DNA from 3 places in the Chryseomicrobium aureum genome. Region 1 is predicted to be linked to each of the others. Evidence: riboswitches for the same ligand, from Rfam matches in the RefSeq annotation. Region 1 holds a riboswitch; each other region holds the start of a gene.
What was found. Region 1 has a riboswitch for S-adenosylmethionine ahead of metA (homoserine O-succinyltransferase). Riboswitches for the same ligand answer to the same signal wherever they lie in the genome.

Region 1 (8,247 bases):
TGACCTCCCATGTAACCAGACGTTACTTTGTGAATCCCTTCATACGTATCAAATGGCTTGACCATACACCAAAAACAGCCACCTGCAAATGTTGCTTTTTCCATTAAAATCCCTCCAGTATGTGATGTGCTCGTAAAATTTTATCACTTCTTAGCAAACTATGAAACTAGTTGCTCTTGAATACGTTATGATAAAGATAGAAAGGGGTTATTACCATGGAACAAAGTCGAAGCGAGCTAAGAGGTCGTAAAAAACGTCGCTCGCCATTTAAACGGATTTTTGCATTTATTTTTATTCTATTCATTGGTCTTGTTGGATACGGAATTTTTACATACTGGCAAGGCACCCAAATCGCGGACGGGGAAGCAAGTTCAGAACCGTTTGACGGAAGCGCTTATGACGGCGGAAGGATGAATGTCCTACTATTAGGTGTGGACAGCCGTGGTGAAGAGAAGTCTAGGACTGACACTATGATGGTAGCTTCGTGGGATCCTGAATCCAATGATGTTCGACTCATCTCTTTGATGCGTGATATTTATGCAGAGATTCCAGGGTATCAATCTTATAAATTAAATACGGCCTATTATCTCGGTGGAGCGGATTTGACGAGACAGACTATTGAAGGGATGTTTGGCATTCCCCTTCATCATTACGCACTCATTGACTTTACAAGTTTCGAGACGATGGTCGATATCCTTGCACCAAACGGAATCGAAATTGATGTTGAAAAAGATATGTCTGAAGAGATTGGTGTCGAACTCAAACAAGGGGTGCATCAATTGAACGGCCAAGAGTTACTAGGATATGCGCGCTTCCGAAAAGACGAAGAAGGTGATTTCGGTCGAGTGAGACGGCAACAAGTTGTCATTGAAGCACTTTCTAACGAAGTAACATCTGTCGGCAATCTTCATCGTCTTCCGAAGTTTGCGGGTGCTTTAAATGGGTACATTCAAACGGATATTACAAATACAGATAAGTTGAATTACTTGTTAGATGTGGCGCTAGGCGGAAGCCCTGAAGTAGAGCGTTTAACGATTCCTCGAGAAGGAGAATACCGCTACAATTCATACAGTCATGCAGGAAGCGTCATCGAAATTGATCAACAAGCAGCACAAGCAGCAATTGCTGAGTTCTTAGAGTAGGAGGATCTCTATGTTTGATGACAAGAAACCAGGTTTTTTTGATACACGCTTTATTCAATTTTTAGGCGGAAAAAATACAATCTTTGCTTTGTTACTGCTTCTACTGATTGGGTTGACGATTTTTATCTTTGATTTGGTATCGTTTGTCTTCAATCCATTCACCGTATTTTTAGGGAATGTCGTGTTACCGATTATTTTGGCGACTATTTTGTATTACTTGTTACGTCCGATTCTACGTTTACTTGAGAAGATGAAGATTCCCCGTATCTGGGGAATAGTGATTCTGTTCTTGGCAGTGATTGGACTGATTACACTACTTGTATTCTTAGTGTTCCCATTTTTAAAAGATCAGACCATTCGATTTGTTGAGAACTTCCCAGAAGTTTTTTCTCAACTCATTAATAACATTATAATATGGCTACAAACATCGATGTTTTCAGGGATTTATAATTCACTAGAAGCAGATATCAATCAGTGGATACAAGAGCTACCAAGTCAATTGGCGGTGTTCTTCCAAGATACGTTCGCACGTGTTGCAACGGGTATCAGTTCATTCATTGGAGCGATTACAAGTTTTGTACTTGCGATTGTTACCGTTCCATTTATCTTGTTCTATTTATTAAAAGATGGAGAAAAGTTACCACAATACTTTTTACGTCTATTGCCTCCGCGTATGCGTGAGGAGACGGCTCAAGTGTTTGCAGACATTGACCGTCAAATCAGTTCGTATATCCAGGGTCAGCTGTTAGTATCGGCAGCTATTGGAATTATGGTGTTCATCGGATTTAGCATCATCCAGATGCCATATGCAGTGTTATTAGGTGCTATTGCAATGGTGACGAGTGTGGTTCCCTATTTAGGGCCGATTATTGCAATAACACCAGCAGTAATTATTGCGCTCGTGCAGTCGCCATTCATGCTTCTCAAACTCGCTGCTGTATGGACGGTCGTGCAACTTGTTGAAGGAAAATTCATTTCTCCGCAGATTATGGGGAAAACGTTGCATATTCATCCGATTACCATCATATTCGTACTTGTAACAGCAGGTTCCTTATTTGGAGTGCCTGGCGTTATCCTTGGGATTCCAGGGTATACTATAGTTAAAGTAATCGTGACTCACTTCTTCCGGTTATTTAAAATGCGGTATAATCGTTATGAACCGGTTGTGGAGAATCACTACGAATATTTATCGAAAACGAATAAGGTGGAGTAAGTATGAACTCGTTTGAATCCCATATTGAAAAAGGTCTTATCAAAATCGATACGGTGGTCGATCACCCGTATATCGAACATGGCATCAATTTATCCGGCACCATTTACATCGAGGGACTGGAGCAGCAAGAAGAGGTAGAAGACATCCGTTTAGAAGTATGCAAGAAAGAAAAACGTGAATTGATTGCAAAACTATCCTTTGAGCCAGTCGGCAATCCGGCATCAAAAGGAACGCTCATGATTCCGTTTGAAATCATGCCGGATGAACGCTGGGTGCCAGAAGAAGGGGAAGAAGCGACACAGCTCGTATTGACTACGACTGCATTCTTCTCAGATGGAAGCAGTTTGAGCGATGAAGACGAATTGATATTTGATATCGAAGAGTAGGCTTGAACTTTACGATTGCGTTTGATACAATCGCATCAATACAAAATTGCATATTCATTATCAAGAGAAGTCGAGGGACATGGCCCGGTGACGCTTCAGCAACCTCTGTTTGACAGAAAGGTGCTTCCTCCATCAAGTGCTGACTTGGAAGATAATACTACCGACACTCTGCCCTTGTTATGGGTAGAGTGTTTTTTTAAGGAGAGAAACCAATGCCAATCAATTTGCCGAAAGATTTACCTGTAATTGAAAAACTCCGTGATGAAAATATCTTCGTGATGGACCAAGAACGCGCGCACACGCAAGATATTCGTCCACTTGAAGTACTCATTGTCAATTTGATGCCGGAAAAAGAGAAAACCGAGCATCAGTTACTGCGTTTACTTGGAAATACGCCACTTCAGACGAATGTGACATTTTTACGTATGGCTAGTTATCAACCGAAAAATGTCAGTAGCAGTCACTTGGATCAGTTTTATAAAGTATTCGAGGATATCAAAGACCGACGATTTGACGGAATGATTGTGACGGGCGCGCCGGTCGAGCAAATGCCCTTTGAAGAAGTGGCCTACTGGCCTGAGATTGTGACCTTGTTATTTTGGGCGAAGACGCATGTGACATCAACGTTATCGATTTGCTGGGGAGCTCAGGCCGTGCTTTATCACGAGTTTACTATCGAGAAAGAAGATTTACCGAAGAAATGTTCGGGAGTTTACCCACACTCGTTGTTAACACCTCATAGTCCGCTTGTTCGCGGATTCAATGATACGTTCTTGGCACCGCACTCTCGTCATACGACGGTCAGTTACGAAAAACTCTTGAAGCAGCCAGCCCTTGAAGTAGTAGCAGTTTCAGATCAAGCGGGTGTGTTTTTGGTGCAATCAAAAGACCAACGCCACATCATGGCAACTGGTCATTTAGAATATGATGCGACGACATTACGAGATGAATATGAGCGAGACATCGCAAAAGGATTGGAGTGCGAAGTGCCAGAGAATTATTTTCCTGATGATGACCCAACAAAAGATCCTCAAAACACGTGGCGTTCTCACACCCATTTATTGTTCTCGAATTGGTTAAATTATTATGTCTACCAGCAGACCCCTTTTGAGTGGAGCACTTCGTCATGAGCTTTGAAGAAAAGATCCGGGTTGCGTTCGGAAAGAGAGGCGAGGTGTGGCTAGTAGAACTCCCGAAACAACTTGAGAAGATCGCTCGTTTACATAAATTGACTGGACTGACGCCATTTTCGAACCTGTCCTACAATTATGTGGCCCGAGCAACGATGAAGGGGAAGTCTGTTGTCTTGAAGGTTGGTATTCCCGGTACTGATTTCACAAATGAAGCAGTTGCTATGCAGGTCTTTGGAACGTTTGGAGTACCACAGCTCTTGTTTGAAAATACCGACTCCGGCTACTATATTATGGAAAATATATCGCCTGGTTATACACTAAATGTCCGATTTCCCGACACGAGAACGAGTGTTCGATTATTTGTGGAGCAGTGGAGGAGGTTACATGACACGCAGGTGCCAACTACCGATTTGAATCAGTTACCACAAATTGAGCGATGGTTTGAAAGTTTAGAGACTCACTATGATGCGATTCCTGAAGATTGGCGATTAGAAGCAAAACGCGCTAAACAAAGAATTCATGAGTTGCATCAAACGACGATTTTACATGGAGATTTGCATCATGAGAACATTTTGTGGGATGATTTGCGTGGATTTGTCATCATTGATCCAAAAGGCGTCGTTGGTCATAGATATTATGATTGTGTGCAATTTTTATTTAATAAGAACAAGAACTTGGTTGAATTTAAATTAAAAGTTGAATTGTTGATTGATGAGCATGGATTTGAAGAGAATTTATTAGTGGATGCAATCAAAGCATTAGGAACGGTGTATTATGCATGGATGGTCGAAGATAGAGATCCCGTGGTTGGTGAACGAGTTGAAATGCTTGATTGGATTATGAGTAAATAGTGGATGATAGGAGACCAAGTAGTGAGGTCTCCATTGTTATTTTTTAAAATTAGTTTCCATAATATATATTATCTAAAGTTAAGTTTCATTAAGTAGTATACTTGAAACAATGAGATATTTGAGAAAAAATAAGATTTCATGCATGTGAAATTTCATCCAGTTTATCTAATCAACTAATGAAAAATCGTTGGATATTTTGATAGTTACCTTGAGCGACGAAAAGTTTAATTCTAGCGACGAAAATCGTGATAACTGCGACGCAAATTCAAACTTGAGCGCCGAATCCACTGCATGAGCATAATCCAGCGACGAAAACTTCCATTCTAGCGACGTATTTCTCACATACGGCGACGAAAATGCAATTCCCAGCGACGAAACGATTTATTTCTCCTCACCATACCTCCCTTCTAACCAACTTTTAATCGTGTTTACCAAACTCCAGGAAAACCAAAAAGCACTTCCTCTCAAAGCTCAAGAGAAAATGCTTTTTAGTTTACTTCTATACTATAATTCCTTAACAGTTAGTTTTTCCACGGGTCCAGTTTGATCCACGTCAACTAAAAAACTACCGTTTGAATAGCGGTCTACAGATTTCATCTCTTTTACAGCAATTGGCTCGGAAACTCCAGCTGCTGTATGAGGAATGACAAAATCAGCATTTGACACGTACACCACATCAATCACGCGATGCGCATTCGACTTCAGTTCTCGAAGTACGACTACCCCACGCTTTGCACGTGAACTTGGCTCGAGCTCTTTTCTAGCAAGCTTTTTCATAGCTCCGCGGTGCGTCACTACAACAAAGAAGTCTTGGCTATCCTTTTTAATCAGTGTAAATGCAACTACTGAATCGCCATCTTTTACATTGATGGCTTTGACTCCAGCTGTTTTAACTCCTGTAATCGGAACCTCATCTAATGAATACGACAACGCGTACGCACCCGACGTGAACAACGCAAGATCATCCGATGGACTTGCTAAACGAACCGCCACAATCCGGTCGTCTTTTTTTAACTTCATCGCTTTTAATGCGCGATTATAGCGCTGTACATAAAATTCTGCGAGCAATGAACGTTTGATTTGACCTTCAGCGGATACTGTTACAACTGTATAGTCTAACTCGAATGATTCAATCGCTTCTGCATGTATGATTTGCTCTGTAGGATCTAGCTGTACAATACTCGAAATATGTTGGCCAAGGTCTTTCCAACGAATCTCAGGCAGCTCATGAACCGGTTGGTAAATATAATTACCGTGAGACGTAAACAACAATAAATGATGCTGTGTATTGCTCGTCAAATCAAGTAGTAGCGCATCAGACTCTTTCATCGCGAAATCTTTTCCGTTCGATGCTTGGTAAGAGCGAAGTGACGTGCGTTTCACGTAGCCTTCTTTTGTCACGGTTACGCGTACATCTTCACTTGGAATCAATACATCTAATGTTAGTTTGATCTCCTCGATTTCATCTTCAATGATTGAACGTCGTGTCTCTGCATACGCTTTGCGTAAATCTTGCAGTTCTTTTTTAATGACACGAATCAACTTCTTCTCATCACCTAAAATTCCTTGTAATTGCGTGACAAGTTTCGTTAAATCCGCGTGCTCTGCTTCAAGAGCCGTGATATCCGTATTGGTTAAACGGTAAAGTTGCAAGGAAACGATTGCTTCGGCTTGCTCTTCTGTAAACGCGTATTTTGTTTTTAAATTCTCTTTTGCATCACGCTTATCTTTTGAAGCTCGAATTGTAGCGATTACTTCGTCCAAGATGGATAAGGCTTTCATTAAACCCTCTACGATGTGAAGACGAGCTTTAGCACGTTTCAGATCATACTCTGAGCGTTTGCGGATGACTTCTTTCTGGTGCTCCAGATAAGCATCGAGTAGTAAAGGCAACGTCATCATAGTCGGACGACGATTATGGATGGCAATCATATTGAAGTTATACGACACTTGAAGGTCTGTATTTTTGTAGAGATACTGTAAAATCCCGTGTGCATCAATATCTTTCTTCATCTCAACAACAATACGCAGTCCCGTGCGATCGGACTCATCGCGGATATCGGCAATGCCATCTAAACGTTTGTCTGAGCGCTGTTCATCCATTCGTTTGATCAGATTGGCTTTATTCACTTCATACGGAAGTTCTGTGATGACGATCTGTTGTTTGTTCCCTTTGATCGTCTCAATTTCTGCTTTCGAGCGAATGATGATTTTTCCTTTGCCTGTCTCGTAGGCTTTCTTAATCCCCTCTACACCTTGAATGATACCACCAGTTGGGAAATCCGGTCCTTTCATAACGGTCATGAGTTCCTCGACCGTCACTGCGGAGTTTTCCATATACATAAACAAAGCATCAATCACTTCGTGCAAAGCGTGTGGTGGAATATCTGTCGCATATCCTGCTGAGATACCCGTCGATCCGTTGACGAGCAAGTTCGGGAAACGTGCAGGCAATACAGTCGGTTCTGAATCCGAATCATCGAAGTTTGGAATGAATTCGACAGTTTCTTTTTGAATATCACGCAGTAGCTCAGATGCGATAGGTGACAAGCGTGCTTCTGTATAACGCATAGCTGCTGGCGGATCTCCGTCAACAGACCCATTGTTCCCGTGCATCTCAACGAGTAGATTGCGAAGTTTCCAGTCCTGACTCATGCGGACCATCGCTTCATAAACCGAACTATCGCCGTGTGGGTGGTAGTTCCCGATAACATTCCCGACTGTTTTAGCCGATTTACGGAATGCTTTATCGTGTGTATTTCCTTCGGTGTACATCGCATATAAAATACGGCGTTGTACCGGTTTTAAACCGTCGCGTGCATCAGGAAGAGCACGGTCTTGGATGATGTATTTACTATACCTCCCGAAGCGGTCACCGATGACCTCTTCGAGTGGTAGATCTTGAAAACGTTCAACTTGTGACATTACACTTCACTCTCCATATGAATACGTTCATTCTCTAAAATCGTGCCATCTTCTTCTAGACTGAAGTCGACATTGTTCTCGATCCACTTCCGGCGTGGTTCTACTTTATCGCCCATCAAAGTGGTGACACGACGCTCTGCGCGACTGCCATCTTCAATTGTTACACGAATCAGAGTACGTGTCTCTGGGTTCATTGTCGTCTCCCAGAGCTGGTCCGCATTCATTTCACCAAGCCCTTTATAGCGTTGTAAGGCATAGCCCTTACCAATTTTTTTGATTGATTCTTGCAGTTCTTTTTCAGTCCAAGCATATGTGCTCACTTCTTTTTTCCCGGCACCTTTAAACACTTTGTACAATGGAGGAAGTGCAATATACACTTTCCCTGCTTCGATCAAAGGTTTCATATAGCGGTAGAAGAATGTGAGTAGCAACACTTGAATGTGTGCACCATCTGTATCGGCATCGGTCATAATAACAATTTTGTCGTACGCGATGTCTTCAACGTTGAAATCTGCTCCGACGCCACCACCGATTGCATGGATGATGGTAGAGATCTCCTCGTTTTTCATGATGTCGATTAATTTGGCTTTTTCAGTA
Region 2 (8,247 bases), 1.2 Mb from region 1:
ATACTTCGCAATCGTAATCGCGTTTGCTCAGAAGTATGACAAAAAAGTAGGAATTGGTACGTTGATCGCTACTATGCTTCCATACTCCATTGCATTCTTTGTCGTTTGGACAATCATGTTATTTGTATGGATGGCGTTCGGAATCGACCTAGGTCCTGGTTCTGGAATTTATATGCCTGAATAATTACTAGCCGGCTCTCTTTTGAGAGTCGGTTTTTTAGTTCTCTCGCCCTCTTTTCAGATTTTTCAATCAGTGATAAAGTAACGAAGAGAAGAGGAGGAATTATCAGATTATGAAGAAATGGCTTTTACCTATGGCAGCCCTCGCATTTTTAGTTGGGTGTCAAGATGAAACAGTAGAGACACCATCCTCAGAAGCGACAGGTCCTGCTGGAGAAGTTGAAACAAAAATTGAAGAAGCATTGGGGACAGACGTTTCAATCCCTACTATGCAAAATCATGATATCGGTCTTGCGTATCTGGACTCGGCGGCTGAGTCTACGTCGGCTCACTTGATTTATCAAACAACGACGAAGCCAGCAGATGGATTCAACGTAGATACGTGGAGTGAGCAAAATGAGTATGAAGTATTACACGGTGACTTATTTAAAGACGCACCATTAGCAGAACTTGATATCTTTCCAGAAACTTTTGGAGAACTAGCTGACGCGGAAACGCAGGAAATTGCAGGCAAAGAAGTGGCCTATAAAGTGATTCCTGGCCCTGTACGCGACACAGCGGTGATCGGGTTCGATAAAGATGGCGCTGGATATATGATTACGTACTATCTAGCAGTTAACCAAACGATTGACGAAGCATTCAACTTTGCTGAACAAATTATAGAGAACTAAAAAAACAGTATCTTCTCGAAAGAGAGGATACTGTTTTTTCGCTGGATTCATGCCCTTGCTAGGAAAAATTTTGGGATAGTGGACGTTTGGGATTTGAATTAGTTTCCATAATATGACTTCGGTAGAAGAAATGTGGATTTGGGTAGAATAAATCTAAGTTTCGGTAGAAGAAAGTATGGTTTCGGTAGAAGAACGACCGCTCAGTTCGCAAACAAAAAACCGGCATACACCCAAATTGGTGTATGCCGGCGTTCTCCACATCTAAATCTAAAGTTGAGTGGAATGGAGGGGTTGACTCCAGTGGGATTCCAGTCTGCCGTGAGATCCCGCAGGAGCCTGCGACGAGGAAGCTCACGCAGCGCCCACGGAAAGCAGCCTCGCAGTGGAACTCAACGTCTTACTTTGCACAATTTCTGAACAGTCGGCTCCACATCTTAATGGAATCGAGTTGCGAACGCCAGAAACACGCTTCGGAATCAGCCGCGCCCGCAAAGGCTGGTTGTGGTTTCGACTTCGAATGGAATCGAGTTGCGCCTCCTAGAAATCCCGCAAGAAGCCATCGCATCCCATGAAGCAAAGAGCGCTTCACGGGCTCCGCTGTCATCTTGCACAATTTCTGAACAGTCGGCTCCACATCTAAAACTAAATCGAAATCATAAACCCAGCCCGCTTCCCAATAATCTCCGCGTAATCTTCTACCATCACACTCGCCGTCGGGTACATCCCTGCTCCAGGGCCAACAAGTGTCAATGTGCCGATGTAGTTTGTATCGACTGCCACTGCATTGTTCACTCCTTCGATTGCATACAGTGGGTGGTCTGGTCCCACTAGTTGTGGGCCTACAGAAGCTTCTAAACGTCCATCGGGGTGCTGAACGATTTCAGCGACATGACGGTAGCGTAAGCCTTCCGACTGTGCGCGCTGAATATCGTCTAATGTAATTGTATCGATTCCTCTTACATCCACCTCGCTTCGTTCTGGTTGTTTATCAAATGCGAGCGCACTCAAAATCATCAGCTTATGAAACGCATCCATTCCGGATACATCGTTGTAAGGATCTGCTTCTGCATAGCCAAGTGCTTGCGCATCACGAAGTGCAGCGTCGAAGGCACTATTGTCTGTGCGCATTGAAGTCAGGATATAATTCGACGTCCCGTTCAAAATCCCTTGAATGCGATGGACCGTGTTGACTTGCAACAGGTTCTTGAGGGTCTTGATGACCGGTACGCCCCCTGCTGTAGTGGCTTCGTACCCGATATAGACACCCTTTGATTTCGCTCGTTCATGAAGATCGATATGATAGCGCGAGAACATGACTTTATTTGCTGTGATGACATGGCACCCTTTGTCAATTGCCCGGCATAAATACCCATAGGCTGGGTCTTCCCCTACAATCGCTTCAAATACGACCTGCAATCCAGGAATGGCCAAGATGTCGTCGAACTTATCTGTGATGAGAACGCCCGGGGTTGCAGGACGAGGTTTTTCCAAATCATTCACAAGAATTGCGCCAACTTCAATGTCGAGGCCAAGAGAGCGTTGCAACTCTTCTCCTTTATCTTGCAAAATGCGGTAGATTCCTTGTCCCACTGTCCCGTATCCTAAAATTGCTGCTCGTAGTTTTGCCATCTTCATTCCTCCAAGTCCATTCACCGTAGTATTTTTCCTATTTTAGAGGAAGATTTTAAAGAAAACAAGAAAAATCTTTCCTGAGGATACATTTGTTTTTCTTGTATGGACAAATTAGACGGGAAGAGCGGCTTTTTTAACAGCTTGTAATCCTGCATCTAGTGCTTCTAAAATATCGTCAATATGCTCCAATCCAATCGACAAACGAACAAGTTCTGGCGTCACACCTGTTCGCGCAAGTTCTTCACCTTCACCTAATTGCTGGTGTGTCGTGGAGGCCGGATGGATAATCAATGATTTGGCATCTCCTACATTTGCTACATGCGAGAACAATGGAATGGAATCAATTAATAATTGCCCTGCCTGTTTCCCACCTTTTACTCCGAACGTTAGAATCGAGCCGGCACCTTGTCCTAAATACTTCTTCGCCAGTTCATGAGAAGGATGCTCTTCAAGTCCCGGATAGTTCACCCACTCTACTTCTTCATGTTGCTTCAAATAGTTTGCCACAACTTGTGCGTTCTCATTGTGCCTTGGGACGCGTAAGTGAAGTGTCTCCAGACCTTGCAGGAAAGAAAAAGCCGATTCCGGGCTTAGAGCGGGTCCAAAATCACGCAGCAATTGCACGCGAAGTCGGATAGCAAATGCTACTTGTGGTACGTCAATTCCGTAACGCAGACCGTGGTAGGTCACGTCTGGCTCTGTATATCCCGGGAATTTATCTGAGTTCCAGTCAAAATTTCCGCCATCGACCACTACACCTCCAATTGTAGTCCCGTGCCCACCAATCCATTTTGTAGCGGAATGGATGACAACGTGGGCACCGTGGCGAATCGGCTGTGTTCCGTACGGTGTAGCAAATGTGTTATCGATCAAGAGAGGTACACCCACTTCGTTCGCAACCTGCGCGACTGCTTCGATATCCAGTACGTTCAAACTTGGATTTCCAATCGTTTCAGCAAAGAAACCTTTCGTGTTCGAAGTGACCGCTGCACGGAAATTCTCAGGATCTGTGGAATCGACAAACTTCACAGTGATTCCGTAGCGTGGAAGTGTATGGGCGAATAAGTTGTATGTTCCACCGTACAGGTTCGATGCGGCAACAATTTCATCGCCTGCCCCTGCAATATTCAAAATAGAAAAGGCGATTGCAGACATTCCAGAGGATAATGCAACGGCAGCTGTCCCTCCTTCAAGTTGGGCGACGCGTTGTTCAAACACATCGACTGTCGGATTGCCGATACGTGTGTAAATGTTGCCTGCCTCTTTCAGTGCGAATAAATTTTGCGCGTGCTCTGTGTTTTGGAAAACGAATGAAGTGGTCTTATGGATGGGTACCGCGCGTGATCCTGTGACGGGGTCTGGTTGTTGGCCTCCGTGAAGTAAAATCGTTTCTGGTCGTAAGTTTGTCATTGTTCTTCCTCCTTTTTGTTGGGTAGAGCAGACATCCAGAGAGGAAGAGACAATGAAAAAGCCCCTCTTCAATTAAGAAGAGGAGCCTCAGCTTGTCCTCCTCTTATCTTCCAGACCGAAATCGATCTGTAGGAATTAGCACCTTTCCAAGCAAAATTGCTTGTTGGTTGCCGGGCTTCGCAGGGCCTAGTCCCTCCGCCACTCTGGATAAGAGTACATATACGTCTGTCTATTGCATTGAAGTATAAAACAGCAAGGAAACATCTGTCAACACCCCATTTGAAATTTTCTGTTTTTTCAGCCAGAAATCGCTTGCCAAACACTCTGAATTGCGAAAGAATAGACGGTGAGACCTTCGATTATCGAAGAATCCAAGGAGGATTTTGCATGACAACACAATTCCAAGAGTATACATATGAACGTCCGGATATGGTTGCTCTCAAATCACGCGCAAAAGAGGCAGTAGAAGCATTCAAGGCCGCGTCTTCTTATGAAGAGCAAAATGAAGCGATTCAAACTCTCAACACACTGCGTGCAGACTTTTCGACAATGGCAAACCTTGTCTACATCCGCGCATCCATTGACACGAACGATGAATTTTATCAAAGTGAACGGGATTATTTTGATGAAATCTCTCCTGAGATGGAAGAGATCGTGACAGACTATTACAAAGCCCTTGTAGACTCACCATTTCGTTCAAATTTAGAAGAACGCTGGGGACAACAATTGTTTGATTTAGCCGAGTTCCAAATCAAATCGTTCTCACCAGAGATCATGCCACTTCTTCAAAAAGAAAATAAATTGGCATCGGATTATTCAAAGCTTGTGGCTTCTGCTCAAGTTGAATTTAACGGCGAGACGCTGACACTTGCTCAACTAGGACCGTTTGCAGAATCGACAGACCGTGAAACGCGTAAAAAGGCAAAAGAAGCATCGTTTGGTTTCTTCGCATCTCACGCAGAGAAATTCGATGCAATTTATGATGAGCTTGTAAAAGTACGTACAGAGATTGCGCACAAGATGGGCTATAAAAACTTCGTCGAACTTGGCTATATCCGTATGAACCGTATCGATTACAATGCGGAGATGGTAAAGACGTTCCGCGACCAAGTGCGCGACTATATTGTACCTGTCGCGACTAAACTGTATGAGAAACAAGCAAAGCGCATCGGTGTAGAGAAATTAAAACACTACGATGAGCCACTAACCTTCTTAACAGGAAACGCAACGCCACAAGGTTCGCCTGAATGGATCATTGATGGTGGAAAGAAGATGTACGAAGAGCTGTCTCCTGAGACAAACGAGTTTTTCCAGTTCATGCTCGACCGTAATTTGATGGACCTTGTCGCGAAAAAAGGGAAAGAAGCAGGCGGATATTGTACATTTATCGAAAACCACGATTCTCCGTTCATCTTCTCAAACTTTAATGGGACATCTGGGGACATCGACGTGTTAACACACGAAGCGGGTCACGCATTCCAGGTATTCTCAAGCCGCAACATTGGAATTCCTGAGTACATTTGGCCGACTTATGAATCTGCAGAAATTCATTCGATGAGTATGGAGTTTTTCACATGGCCATGGATGGAAAACTTCTTTAAAGACCAGACAGAAAAATATAAGTATTCGCACTTGATGAGCGGGCTATTGTTCTTACCCTATGGGGTAGCTGTCGATGAATTCCAGCATGTTGTTTATGAAAATCCTGAAATGACACCAGCTGAGCGTAAAGCAGCCTGGAAAAAGATCGAACAAACGTATCTGCCTCATCGCGACTATGATGGGAATGCCTATCTAGAAGAAGGGTCATTCTGGCAGCGCCAAGGCCACATCTATGCATCACCTTTCTATTACATTGATTATACACTCGCGCAAATCTGTGCATTCCAGTTCTGGAAACGTTCACGTGAAGATTTTGAGGGCGCTTGGAAAGACTACCTTCACCTTTGTACTCTTGGAGGATCTCTTCCATTCACAAAGTTAGTAGAAGCGGCAAACCTGAAATCACCGTTTGAACAAGGCAGCATCGAAGGCGTCATTGAAGAAATCGAAGCGTATTTAAACAGCGTGAATGACGAGGCACTTTAACTTGTAAGTAGGCAGGTCCCGCGCGGACTTGCCTATTTTCATGATTGTCCTCTACACTAGGAGTTAAGTGATTCTACCTTAAAGGAGAGATTGTGTAATGACACCCGAACAAAAGCTTTACGACTATCTAGTGAACAACACATGGGACTTAACAGAAGCGTGGTATGCAGCCCTTGATAAAAACTCGACAAGCGGGGTCTACGCATCGAACGACCCTAAAGTGATCCAGACAATCAAAGAGCAAAACCACGGATTTCATGAGCGTTTTTGTAAACTCTTTATTGAAGACGAAGAGGTATTCGTAAAACATTTTGAAGAATGGGTGTTAGAGATTGCACGTGACCCAGAACATCTAAACACACCGCTTCACCATATCCTGCAAGAATTTTTCAATACCCAACAACAATATATAGAGTTATTGTTTAAATATGAACGACAAGCTGAAGACCTTTCGCATGAGACTGTACAGAAGTGGATTGCAAGTGTCACAAAAATGTTTGGCAAGCTCATGACATGGTTCACAGAAGAGCATCATAACTACTCACTTTCTAAGTTACGTGCACAACAAGAGATGATCAATGAGCTCAGCACGCCAGTTATTTCGCTCAGTAATGGGGTTGCTCTATTACCACTCGTTGGCGATATTGATACAAACCGCGCGAAATACATATTTGAAAACGCACTTTCTCAATGTACACAAAAGCGTGTCCACAGCTTACTCATAGATATTTCTGGAGTGGCCATCATCGATACAATGGTTGCTCAACAGATTTTCCAATTGATTGAGGCTTTACGCCTTCTAGGTGTTGAATCGACACTATCGGGAATTCGTCCAGAGATTGCCCAAACAGCTGTTCAACTCGGCATCAGCTTCCAAGATGTCAACACAATCTCTACAATTGAACGCGCTGTTCAACGTCTGTTCACTGAAAAATAAGGAGGATTTAGATGAAACACACATTAATCGAACGCCTGACGCGTTACGTGAAAATTGATACACAATCTGACGCAGCAAGCACGTCCACCCCTTCAACTGAAGGTCAATGGGATCTGCTTCATGTACTCAAAGAAGAACTTGAAACGATGGGAATGACAGAGATCACGCTTGATGACAACGGCTATCTATTTGCTACTCTTCCTGCGACAACTACTGAAGACGTTCCAACGATCGGCTTCTTAGCACACGTGGATACTGCGACAGATTACACGGGGAAAGATGTGAAGCCTCAACTCGTCGAAAACTATGATGGCGAAGATCTTCCGTTAAACGACTCAACGGTCATGAAAGTGGCCGACTTCCCAGAACTCAAAAACTACAAAGGCCACACACTGATGACGACGGATGGAACAACCCTTCTAGGTGCAGATAATAAAGCAGGTATCGCCATCATCTTGACAGCGATGGATTACTTTTTACAAAACCCAGATATTCCGCATGGTAAGATTCGTGTCGGTTTTACACCGGATGAAGAAATCGGTAGAGGCCCGCACAAGTTTGACGTGGAAGCATTTGGTGCAGATTATGCGTACACGATGGACGGTGGCCCTCTTGGCGAACTACAATTCGAAAGCTTTAATGCAGCAGGCGCACGCGTGACAACACATGGAGTCAGCGTTCACCCAGGTTCTGCGAAAGATAAGATGGTCAATGCCATCACGATGGCGATGAAATTCCAGTCGCATATGCCTCCACAAGAAGTACCAGAAAAGACGGATGGCTATGATGGGTTCGTTCACTTGATGGACATTCACGGCAAAGTCGAAAAAACTGTGATGGACTATATCATCCGAGACTTTGATAAAGCAAAATTTGAAGAGAAAAAACAACGTTTCCATGATGCGGCAAATGCAATCCGTGCACAGTACGGAGAGGACGCAATCACAGTTGAACTAAACGACCAGTACTACAACATGGGTGAGAAGATCACGCCTGTTATGCATATCGTCGATCATGTGAAAGCAATCATGGAAGATTTAGAAATTGCACCTCTTATTATTCCAATCCGCGGTGGTACGGATGGCTCACAACTATCTTACATGGGCATGCCGACGCCAAACATTTTCACAGGCGGCGAAAACTATCATGGCAAATATGAATATATTTCAATTGAAAACATGGAAAAAGCGACACAAGTCGTACAAGAAATCGTGAAACGCGCCGTACAACCAACAAATTAAAGGACGGGATGAAGCAATGAAGGCAATCAGCTTAGGAATTTTGTCCGCACTGTTTTTTGCAGTGACATTCATTTTAAATCATGCAATG
Region 3 (8,247 bases), 1.3 Mb from region 1:
ACGCCTTGGTATGGTCTATCACGGCCACAACCTGCAGTTCAAACGTACGCATACGTCATTTGAACAAGAGCCTGTGAATATCAGTGCAATGGCAGCTGCCATGGGCATTCCAAATCACCGCGTGACGGAGATGACCGACTTTACACCTGAAAAAGTGAATGAACTGTTGAATCACGGAGGGCCTGCAGTGCTTGAAGTCTTTTTACAAGACAATAGCACACCACCCATGGGCGACCGCGTGAAGTTCTTGTCTTCTTTCGGTAAATAAATTTATGTAAAAATCCCTGACTCTTCGCTGAGTCAGGGATTTTATGTTTAGCTATGTACTTTCGGCATGTTTTGGAGCACTGCTCCGATTGTCTGCCCTTTGAAAGCATCTGGAACAGCTGTATCACTTTCAAAATAGAAGCTACTTGCTGTTGTGTCCGCTGTGTAGCCCATACTTTGGAGTGCCTCTTGAAGTGCAATAGGAGCTGAAGAAGTACCAGTAGTATGGGCGTAATAAGTTGTTGTGAACACACGCGTAATCTGGTCACCAATTTCTGAATAAATAACAAAGCAATCTGTTGGTTCCTCAATCACCCAACGACCTTTCGCATATAAGGACAGTCCGGCTCCTTCAAGTGCAGAGAGTGCCTCCAGATTCACACTAAACAGTTCATTAATAAACGCTCTGATTTGTTGCCCTGTAGGCTTAGCATCTTGTTGAATAAGCTTTTCTGCTACAACTTCTCGTGAAGAATGATTTGTTGAATGCACTAGAGGCACTTTGTCTAAATCAAAGCCAAATACTTCGTGTACGACTTGAAACACGGCCTCTACACTTAGTTCTTGCTCCCCAAGTAATTGGTCCATTTTTTGTGCTTTTTTCATTTGTGGTCTCCTTCTCACTAAACTTTTAGTACACCACGCCACCCTCGCGAAGCGTAGTACGAATCGGCCCCATTGTGGTAAGCAAATACTGTGTTGTAGCGGCGATCCCCGAACAAAGCGCCTCCACGTTCACGAATCTCAGATGGTGTTGCAATCCAGCTTGATGTCTTCAAATCAAATTCTCCAAGCGTCTGCAAATAGCGATATTCTTCTTCTGTCAAAAGCTCAACGCCCATGAGTTCTGCCATCTCAAGTGCTGACGTCTCTGGAGGGAACTTCTTGCGCCCTTCGCGAGCCACTTGATCAAAACATACGCTACGTCGCTCTTTCGGACTTTCTTTTGCGCAATCATAAAAATGATACTGCTCTTTGACAGCGTCAAATCGCACAACGTCCGGCTCGCCGCCGGTCGCTTCCATTTCTGAAAGTGACCAGAGTGCCTTTGAATTTGCGTTTAATTTTTTCTCAACGTCCTCCCATTCAATGACTCCTTTGTGTCGTCCCCGGTTCTTCTCAAAACGAGCCTTTAATGCTGCCAAAAGTTCACGTTGTTGGTCCTGCGTTAGTTCGTGGTTTACCATTTCCTTTCGCCTCCCACCTATTTCTTTCACTTTACCCTTGTTCGTCGAGCGGTTCAACTACCCACGGAAGCCATAGTTCAATCATGACTTGAACAATCGGTTCTGGAAATATGTCGGGCACAAAATCGAACTCCTCTGTTTCAATGAAAACCGTTGCATCTTGCTGCTCATACTTCACGGGAGAGGCTGAGCCAATCACGTGATAAATTGCGAAAAATTGACGCAGGTCGTTCTTTGAATCCAGCGCCATGATTTCTGCAGCCTTTGTTAGGTCTAATCCGTAGTGATCAGTAAGCTTTTGAATCCACTCCGGAAAGGATGGAATACACGCGATATAATTTTGGCAATATAGACAGTCACAGGACGTCAGTGCGCTCGGCAAGCTTTTGTAAATCGCGCGTGTCTGTTCAATTTGCTCATCTGTTTGATTAATTAACTCGTTCATCCTAATCACCTCTTGTATCTATACGAATTACTTGGTAATAAGTTGTCAATGAGGATTGACATCTACTCGATTAGAATGTAACATATAAATTACAAATGGAATATATATGTTACATTGAGTAAGGAGATTCTATGAAAAACAATGTAAAGCTTGCTCGTCTTTCTGCCAACATCACACAAACGGATCTTGCCAAAAAGACAGGCATTACGCGACAGACGATTAGTTTGATTGAAAAAGGAGCCTACAATCCAAGTCTTCAGTTATGCATTGCACTGGCCAAAGAATTGGGGAAAACGCTTGATGAATTATTTTGGGAGGTAGATGATCAATAATTCATGGTTAACTCTAGTTTTACCTAAAGACGATTACAAACAACAACTTAAGAAAATCACCATTCAGACAATAGGGTTTGGCGTTCTCTACTTCGTAGTTTACTCTCTAATTAGCGGATTGCCTTCAAACGGTGCAGGATGGTTAGAAATCGGCGGCTTCTTCAGCATCCTTTTACTTATGTATTTCGGGATTCACTTTATATCCCTTCGCAGGTCCTATTCAAAGAATCGACAAGCGCTCGATTGATTAACCAAATAAGCTACGAAACATTTCTAAAGTTTAAGAAAAAACCCACCACAGCTAAGGGGGTCAAAGCTGCAGTGGGTGGGTGCCCTTATTGGAAATAGGTATTCATTTTGTCAAACATCGCTTGCGTCTCTTCCGCCGTCTTGCGGATGATGAACATGCTACCTTTGAACTCTTTGTTGATCGCTTCTTCTACTTCAGGATGTTGATACAATTCAACAATCTTTAAGTAGTTTTCGTTGTCTGCTTCATCTGCACGAGATGCGATGATATTGATGTACGGCTCGATGGACTCGGATTCTGTATCTTCATACACAACAGCGTCTTCAGCTGGAATAAGACCTGCTTGTACGGCCACACCATTGTTGATTAAGGCAATGGCAACGTCCGGAAGAACACGTGCTGTCTGTTGGGGTTCCATAGCGACAAATTCAAGCTCTAACGGGTTTGATGTGATTTTGTCTAAGTCTCCAGTGATCCCAAAATCGTCAGCTAGTTCAATCACACCTGCTTCTTGCAGAAGGTTCAGTGCGCGTGGAAGTGTTGATGCATCATTTGGAATGGCGACTTGATCACCTTTTTGCAATTCATCTAGTGACTCGATTTTATCTGAATACACACCAAGTGGCGCAAATACCGTTGTACCAACAGGTGCCAAGTCTTCCCCAGATTCCGCCACAAAGTTTGAGAAGAACGAGATCGTCTGGAACGCGTTCAAATCAATGTCCCCTGCTGCAAGTGCTTTGTTCGGCATGATGTAATCTGTGAATTCTACTACTTCTAAATCAATGCCTTCCTCTTTTGCAAGTTCTACGATGACCGGCCATTGCGGGCTATCCGCACCGTTCACCCCAATTTTGATTGTCTCTTCTGACCCATCGGCTGAGTTACAAGCTGCAAGTGTTAGAGCAGCTGTGGCAGCAAGTGCTGCAAGTTTTAGTCGTTTCATTTTTTAATCTCCTATCGTCTCATAATTTTTTTGGATAATGTATTGCCAAGCCACTGGGCGAGTTGCACCAGAAGAATCAAGATAATCACCGTCACGACCATGACGCTCGTATCAAAACGTTGGTAGCCGTATGTAATCGCGATGTGCCCGAGACCACCACCACCGACATATCCGGCCACTGCCGAGAAATCGATCAAGCTGACTGTCACAAACGTGAGACCAAGAATCAGTGGTCCAAGCGCTTCCGGAATCAAAACGGTAAAGACGATTTGGAACGGGCTCGCCCCCATCGCTTTCGCTGCTTCAATGACACCCGGGTCGATACTCAGTAAGTTCTGTTCAACGATACGCGCGACACTGAATGTTGCCATGATGGCCATCGGGAACACAGCAGCTCCCACACCAATTGTCGTCCCCATTACGAGGCGTGTCACTGGCATCAAGAATACGAGGAACACGATAAATGGAATCGGCCGAATCACATTGATCAGTAAGTTGAGAAGGCCGTATAACAAGCGATTTTCTAAGATATTGCCTTGGCGAGAGACGAATAAAGCGAGTCCCACCAATACGCCTAAAATCGAACCGAGAATCAGAGTCAGGATGACCATCGTGATCGTCTCGCCAGTTGCTTCTATGATGCGCTGATAAAATGTACTCCACTCAACTTTCATGGATGATCACCTCCTTGATGTCGACAACGTCTGCTAGTTCACGGATCACGTTTTGAATCGCGGTCGTCTCTCCTTTGAAGGAAACGACTAGGTTTCCTAGCAACTGATTTTGGATCTCTCGAACAGCGCCGTACACAACGTTAAAGTGGACATTGTGTTGCTGTGAGATTTTTGAAAGAAGCGGCTGACTCGTCGCACTTCCGGTAAACGTTACTTGGTAGATGTGCTCATCTCCCGCTGCTCGCCATTCTTTTAGCAATTCTTGAGAAGGAAGGTCTTTATTGACCGACTGGATAAACCGTTTTGTCGTCGGATGGGACGGGTTTGTGAAGACATCGAAGACTTCCCCGTGCTCGATGACGTGTCCGTTTTCCATAATCGCCACTCGGTTGCAAATGGTTGAAATGACGTTCATCTCGTGTGTAATCAAGAGCACTGTGATGCCGAATTCTTGATTGACGCGCTTCAAAAGTTTCAAGATGTCCTCTGTCGTTTCCGGATCAAGTGCGGACGTTGCTTCGTCGCAAATTAGGATTTCCGGGTTCGTTGCAAGAGCTCGCGCAATCCCAACGCGTTGCTTTTGCCCCCCCGAGAGTTGCTCAGGATAGTTATCTGCTTTATCAGATAGGCCAACGAATTCAAGTAACTCTTTTGTGCGTCTTGTGATTTCCGCTTTTGGCGTGCCTTCAAGTTTCAACGGATAGGCAACATTCCCTGCAACAGTGCGGGATGTGAACAAGTTAAAGTTCTGAAAGATCATCCCGATTCGTCGACGTTGCAAGCGAAGTTGTTTGGCTTTTAGAGATGTGATGTCGGTATCATTGATTTTGATGACGCCACTCGTCGGCTTCTCTAGAAGGTTCACGAGGCGAAGGAGCGTGCTCTTACCAGCTCCACTAAACCCGATGATGCCGAATATGTCGCCTTTTTTGACGTCGAGCGTGACGTTTTGGACGGCGTGCACATCACGCTTCCCGACTTTGAATGTTTTGGATACGTTTTGGAATGTAATCATGGTGGACTTCCCTACTTTCTTGCTAGAGTGCATAAAAAAAGACCTTCATCTCTTAAGAACATAAGAAATGAAAGCCATGAAAAAGCCTCTCAGTCTTATCTCTCAAGTGGTGGACACTTGCAGGATTTGGCACTGACGCATGCGCGCTTTGCCGAGACTTCACAGGGCCTGTCCCTCCGTCTCTCGTGATAAGAATTGCTGGTATGTAGTTTTGAATTTAGTTCGTCTTGCTAACTGTTTCACAGTCTAAAGCATCAAAGTTTTGTCGTCAATAGTAATTTTACTAATTTTTTTAGTAGTCTGACTATGTAAGCGGTTGCTTTGTTGGTACGACGCGGATAGTTTTTTATTAGTTTTATTGAAAATTCTTTAAAAAGCATTATTTTGATTTCCTAGATGTGAACAAGCTATCTAATAAAAATCAGCTTCCTTTCTAGTACAGAAAGGAGGCTCGTCTCATGTAAGCACGTTCGATTTGTATTTTGTCAGCAACTGCTGTGGAATGTGGCAGTAATCATCCGGACAGCGAGCAAGACGGTCTTGGTGTTCTTCTGCACTTCGTACATAATTGGTAAGCGGCAGAACTTCTACAGCAATTCGGTCCTCATCTTCACGTTTCTTGATGAACGCCTTGGCCTGCTCTACATGTTTTGGGTCTATACTATACACCCCAGTTCGATACTTCTCCCCGACGTCTTCTCCTTGTTTGTTGATACTGTATGGATCGATGATTTCAAAAAGATAGCCCATCAACTCGTCGACAGATACCACATCTGGATGAAAAGTCGTTTTTACACATTCCGCATATCCGTCATATTCCCCGTCTAACGTTTGAGAAGTTCCATTTGCTCTTCCTGCTTCAGTCGAGACAATCCCTGGCAACGTCTTCACAAATGCCTGCACGCCCCATAGGCATCCCCCTGCTAAATAAATCGTCTGCATGCAAAATCTCCCCTTGTACTTCAATTAGAATAGAGATTAAATCATTAGTTAGTTATTTCTATTATCTCATAACACCCTAAAATTCTTTAGTAGATGATGTAAAGTCAGATAGTTTATGAATTCATCCGTCAAAATGACTGCAAACGGAACGGTCTATATAGCTACTAAAAATTAAATAGTTTTCAGGTTTCCTTTGACTAAAAACCGATTTTCCCTGTGTTACGTAAGCTTTTACATTGACGTCACATTTCCTTTACATTCAGTTGATATCGTTGCCGTGTACCAAACAAAAGGAGGAAATGTGTATGAAAAAACAGCTTGTAACAGCCGCTTTGGTGGGAGGACTTGTCGTATCCGGGATCAGTGTCAATGTGACAATGGATTACGCAGAAGCACGGAATGATAACGCTCATAATGGGAAAGTCAAAAATGTAATTTATATGATTCCAGACGGCTACAGTGCCGCCTATGCAACGAACTACCGTTGGTTCAAAGGCGAAGACTCTTCTTTTGATCCATATGTAAAAGGTCTAATCAAAACCTACTCAGCAGATACAGAAGTGACGGACTCAGCTGCTGCTGGGACGGCGATGGCAACAGGTGTAAAAACGAATAACGGGATGGTCGGTGTGACACCCGATGGCAAAGAAGTCGACTCTATCTTAGATGCGGCAGAAGCTGCGAAGAAATCTACAGGGCTAGTTGCCACTTCTACAATCACACACGCGACGCCAGCTGTGTTTGGCGCAAGTGTCGCATCACGCGGTGATGAATCGTCGATTGCCCCGCAATATTTTGAGAACGATGTGGACGTGCTCCTCGGAGGAGGCCGTGACTACTTCGTTTCACTAGAAGAAGGTGGTAAACAACCTGCCGGAAACTTAGTGGAAACTGCTCAGAATGATGGCTATGAGTATGTGACCTCTCGTGAAGAGTTACTAAAAGCGAAGAGTGGAAAACTACTCGGTTTATTTGCAGACGACGCAATGGCTCCTGAACTGGAGCGCGGTGAAACGGATCAGCCAAGTCTGGCCGAGATGACGGATGTCGCAATCCAAGCATTGAAAAAAGACAAAGACGGTTTCTTCTTAATGATAGAAGGCTCACAAATTGACTGGGCGGGTCATGCACATGATGCAGCTTGGGCGATGACAGACTCCCAAGCATTCGATGAAGCTGTTGCTGCTGCTCTTGAATTTGCGAAAAAAGATGGCAATACACTTGTCGTCGTTGCAGGGGATCATGACACAGGTGGCATGTCCGTCGGTTCCAACAGTGTGTACGATGTAAAAACGGAAGTACTTCATGACGTTACAGCTACTGGTGACTTTATGGCTGCGCAGTTAAATGAAACGCGTAACAATGTGGAGGAAGTCGTAGAAGCGCACACAGGGTTTGATTTAACCGCTGAAGAAATTGAAGCCATTGCTTCTGCCGAAAATCCTGCACGTGCTATCAACACAGTTGTCAGCGACCGCGCGTTGATCGGCTGGACAACAGGTGCACACACCGGGACGGATCTTCCAATCTACGCATATGGCCCTCAATCTGACTTGTTCACAGGTCTTTTGGACAACACAGATATTCCAAAACATATGGCGAAAGCAATGAAAATAAAGTTCGGCAATTAAGTTTCGTACCTAGAGCAGCCTCACTTTTGTGGGGTTGTTTTTGTTTTAGTAGACAAACCAGATTTTGTGTTGTATACTAGGTTTAATAAGTTCATGAAGTACAACACATTTAATTCACCTATTACAAAAAGTATCTGTGTATTATTTCCGTACTTTTTGTAATACGTGAATTTTTTTATTGCAGAAAAATGATCTTATTAATAATTTATAATGGAGGTCATTTATATGACACAAGGTACAGTAAAATGGTTTAACGCAGAAAAAGGTTTCGGATTCATCGAAGTTGAAGGCGGAGCAGACGTATTCGCTCACTTCTCAGCAATCCAAGGTGAAGGATTCAAATCTTTAGACGAAGGTCAAAAAGTTGAATTCAACATCGAAGAAGGTCAACGCGGACCTCAAGCTACAAACATCGTAAAACTTTAATTTTATGATACGAAAAGGCATCCCATCTGGGGTGCCTTTTTTGTGTTTCGATTCACAAAAAACCTCTTCTCTTTTGATAGTTTTCTGCTAAACTAGGACTATTCTAGTTTGACTTTACTCCCACCCTGAAAG

Region 2: it holds a riboswitch for S-adenosylmethionine, as region 1 does, so the genes downstream of both, ACF3OH_RS13130 (O-acetylhomoserine aminocarboxypropyltransferase/cysteine synthase family protein) here and metA (homoserine O-succinyltransferase) in region 1, are expected to answer to the same signal.
Region 3: it holds a riboswitch for S-adenosylmethionine, as region 1 does, so the genes downstream of both, ACF3OH_RS00300 (methionine ABC transporter ATP-binding protein) here and metA (homoserine O-succinyltransferase) in region 1, are expected to answer to the same signal.

The regions. Positions count from the first base shown of each region.
Region 1 is NZ_CP171117.1:1,302,976-1,311,222, forward strand. It holds gene msrA (peptide-methionine (S)-S-oxide reductase MsrA) at 1-104, opposite strand, end outside; gene ACF3OH_RS06885 (LCP family protein) at 216-1,142, shown strand; gene ACF3OH_RS06890 (AI-2E family transporter) at 1,153-2,355, shown strand; gene ACF3OH_RS06895 (sporulation protein) at 2,358-2,741, shown strand; SAM riboswitch class I at 2,796-2,899, shown strand; gene metA (homoserine O-succinyltransferase) at 2,954-3,871, shown strand; gene ACF3OH_RS06905 (aminoglycoside phosphotransferase family protein) at 3,868-4,725, shown strand; gene parC (DNA topoisomerase IV subunit A) at 5,230-7,650, opposite strand; gene parE (DNA topoisomerase IV subunit B) at 7,650-8,247, opposite strand, start outside.
Region 2 is NZ_CP171117.1:2,496,950-2,505,196, forward strand. It holds gene ACF3OH_RS13115 (AbgT family transporter) at 1-184, shown strand, start outside; gene ACF3OH_RS13120 (hypothetical protein) at 294-851, shown strand; gene ACF3OH_RS13125 (homoserine dehydrogenase) at 1,494-2,480, opposite strand; gene ACF3OH_RS13130 (O-acetylhomoserine aminocarboxypropyltransferase/cysteine synthase family protein) at 2,595-3,893, opposite strand; SAM riboswitch class I at 3,994-4,107, opposite strand; gene ACF3OH_RS13135 (M3 family oligoendopeptidase) at 4,281-5,981, shown strand; gene ACF3OH_RS13140 (STAS domain-containing protein) at 6,079-6,918, shown strand; gene pepT (peptidase T) at 6,930-8,159, shown strand; gene ACF3OH_RS13150 (multidrug resistance efflux transporter family protein) at 8,176-8,247, shown strand, end outside.
Region 3 is NZ_CP171117.1:48,097-56,343, reverse strand. It holds gene ACF3OH_RS00340 (thiamine pyrophosphate-binding protein) at 1-268, shown strand, start outside; gene ACF3OH_RS00335 (hypothetical protein) at 316-873, opposite strand; gene ACF3OH_RS00330 (DUF4256 domain-containing protein) at 891-1,454, opposite strand; gene ACF3OH_RS00325 (hypothetical protein) at 1,486-1,899, opposite strand; gene ACF3OH_RS00320 (helix-turn-helix transcriptional regulator) at 2,031-2,231, shown strand; gene ACF3OH_RS00315 (hypothetical protein) at 2,221-2,478, shown strand; gene ACF3OH_RS00310 (MetQ/NlpA family ABC transporter substrate-binding protein) at 2,567-3,427, opposite strand; gene ACF3OH_RS00305 (methionine ABC transporter permease) at 3,439-4,101, opposite strand; gene ACF3OH_RS00300 (methionine ABC transporter ATP-binding protein) at 4,091-5,116, opposite strand; SAM riboswitch class I at 5,209-5,311, opposite strand; gene ACF3OH_RS00295 (peptide-methionine (S)-S-oxide reductase) at 5,573-6,058, opposite strand; gene ACF3OH_RS00290 (alkaline phosphatase) at 6,364-7,689, shown strand; gene ACF3OH_RS00285 (cold-shock protein) at 7,915-8,115, shown strand.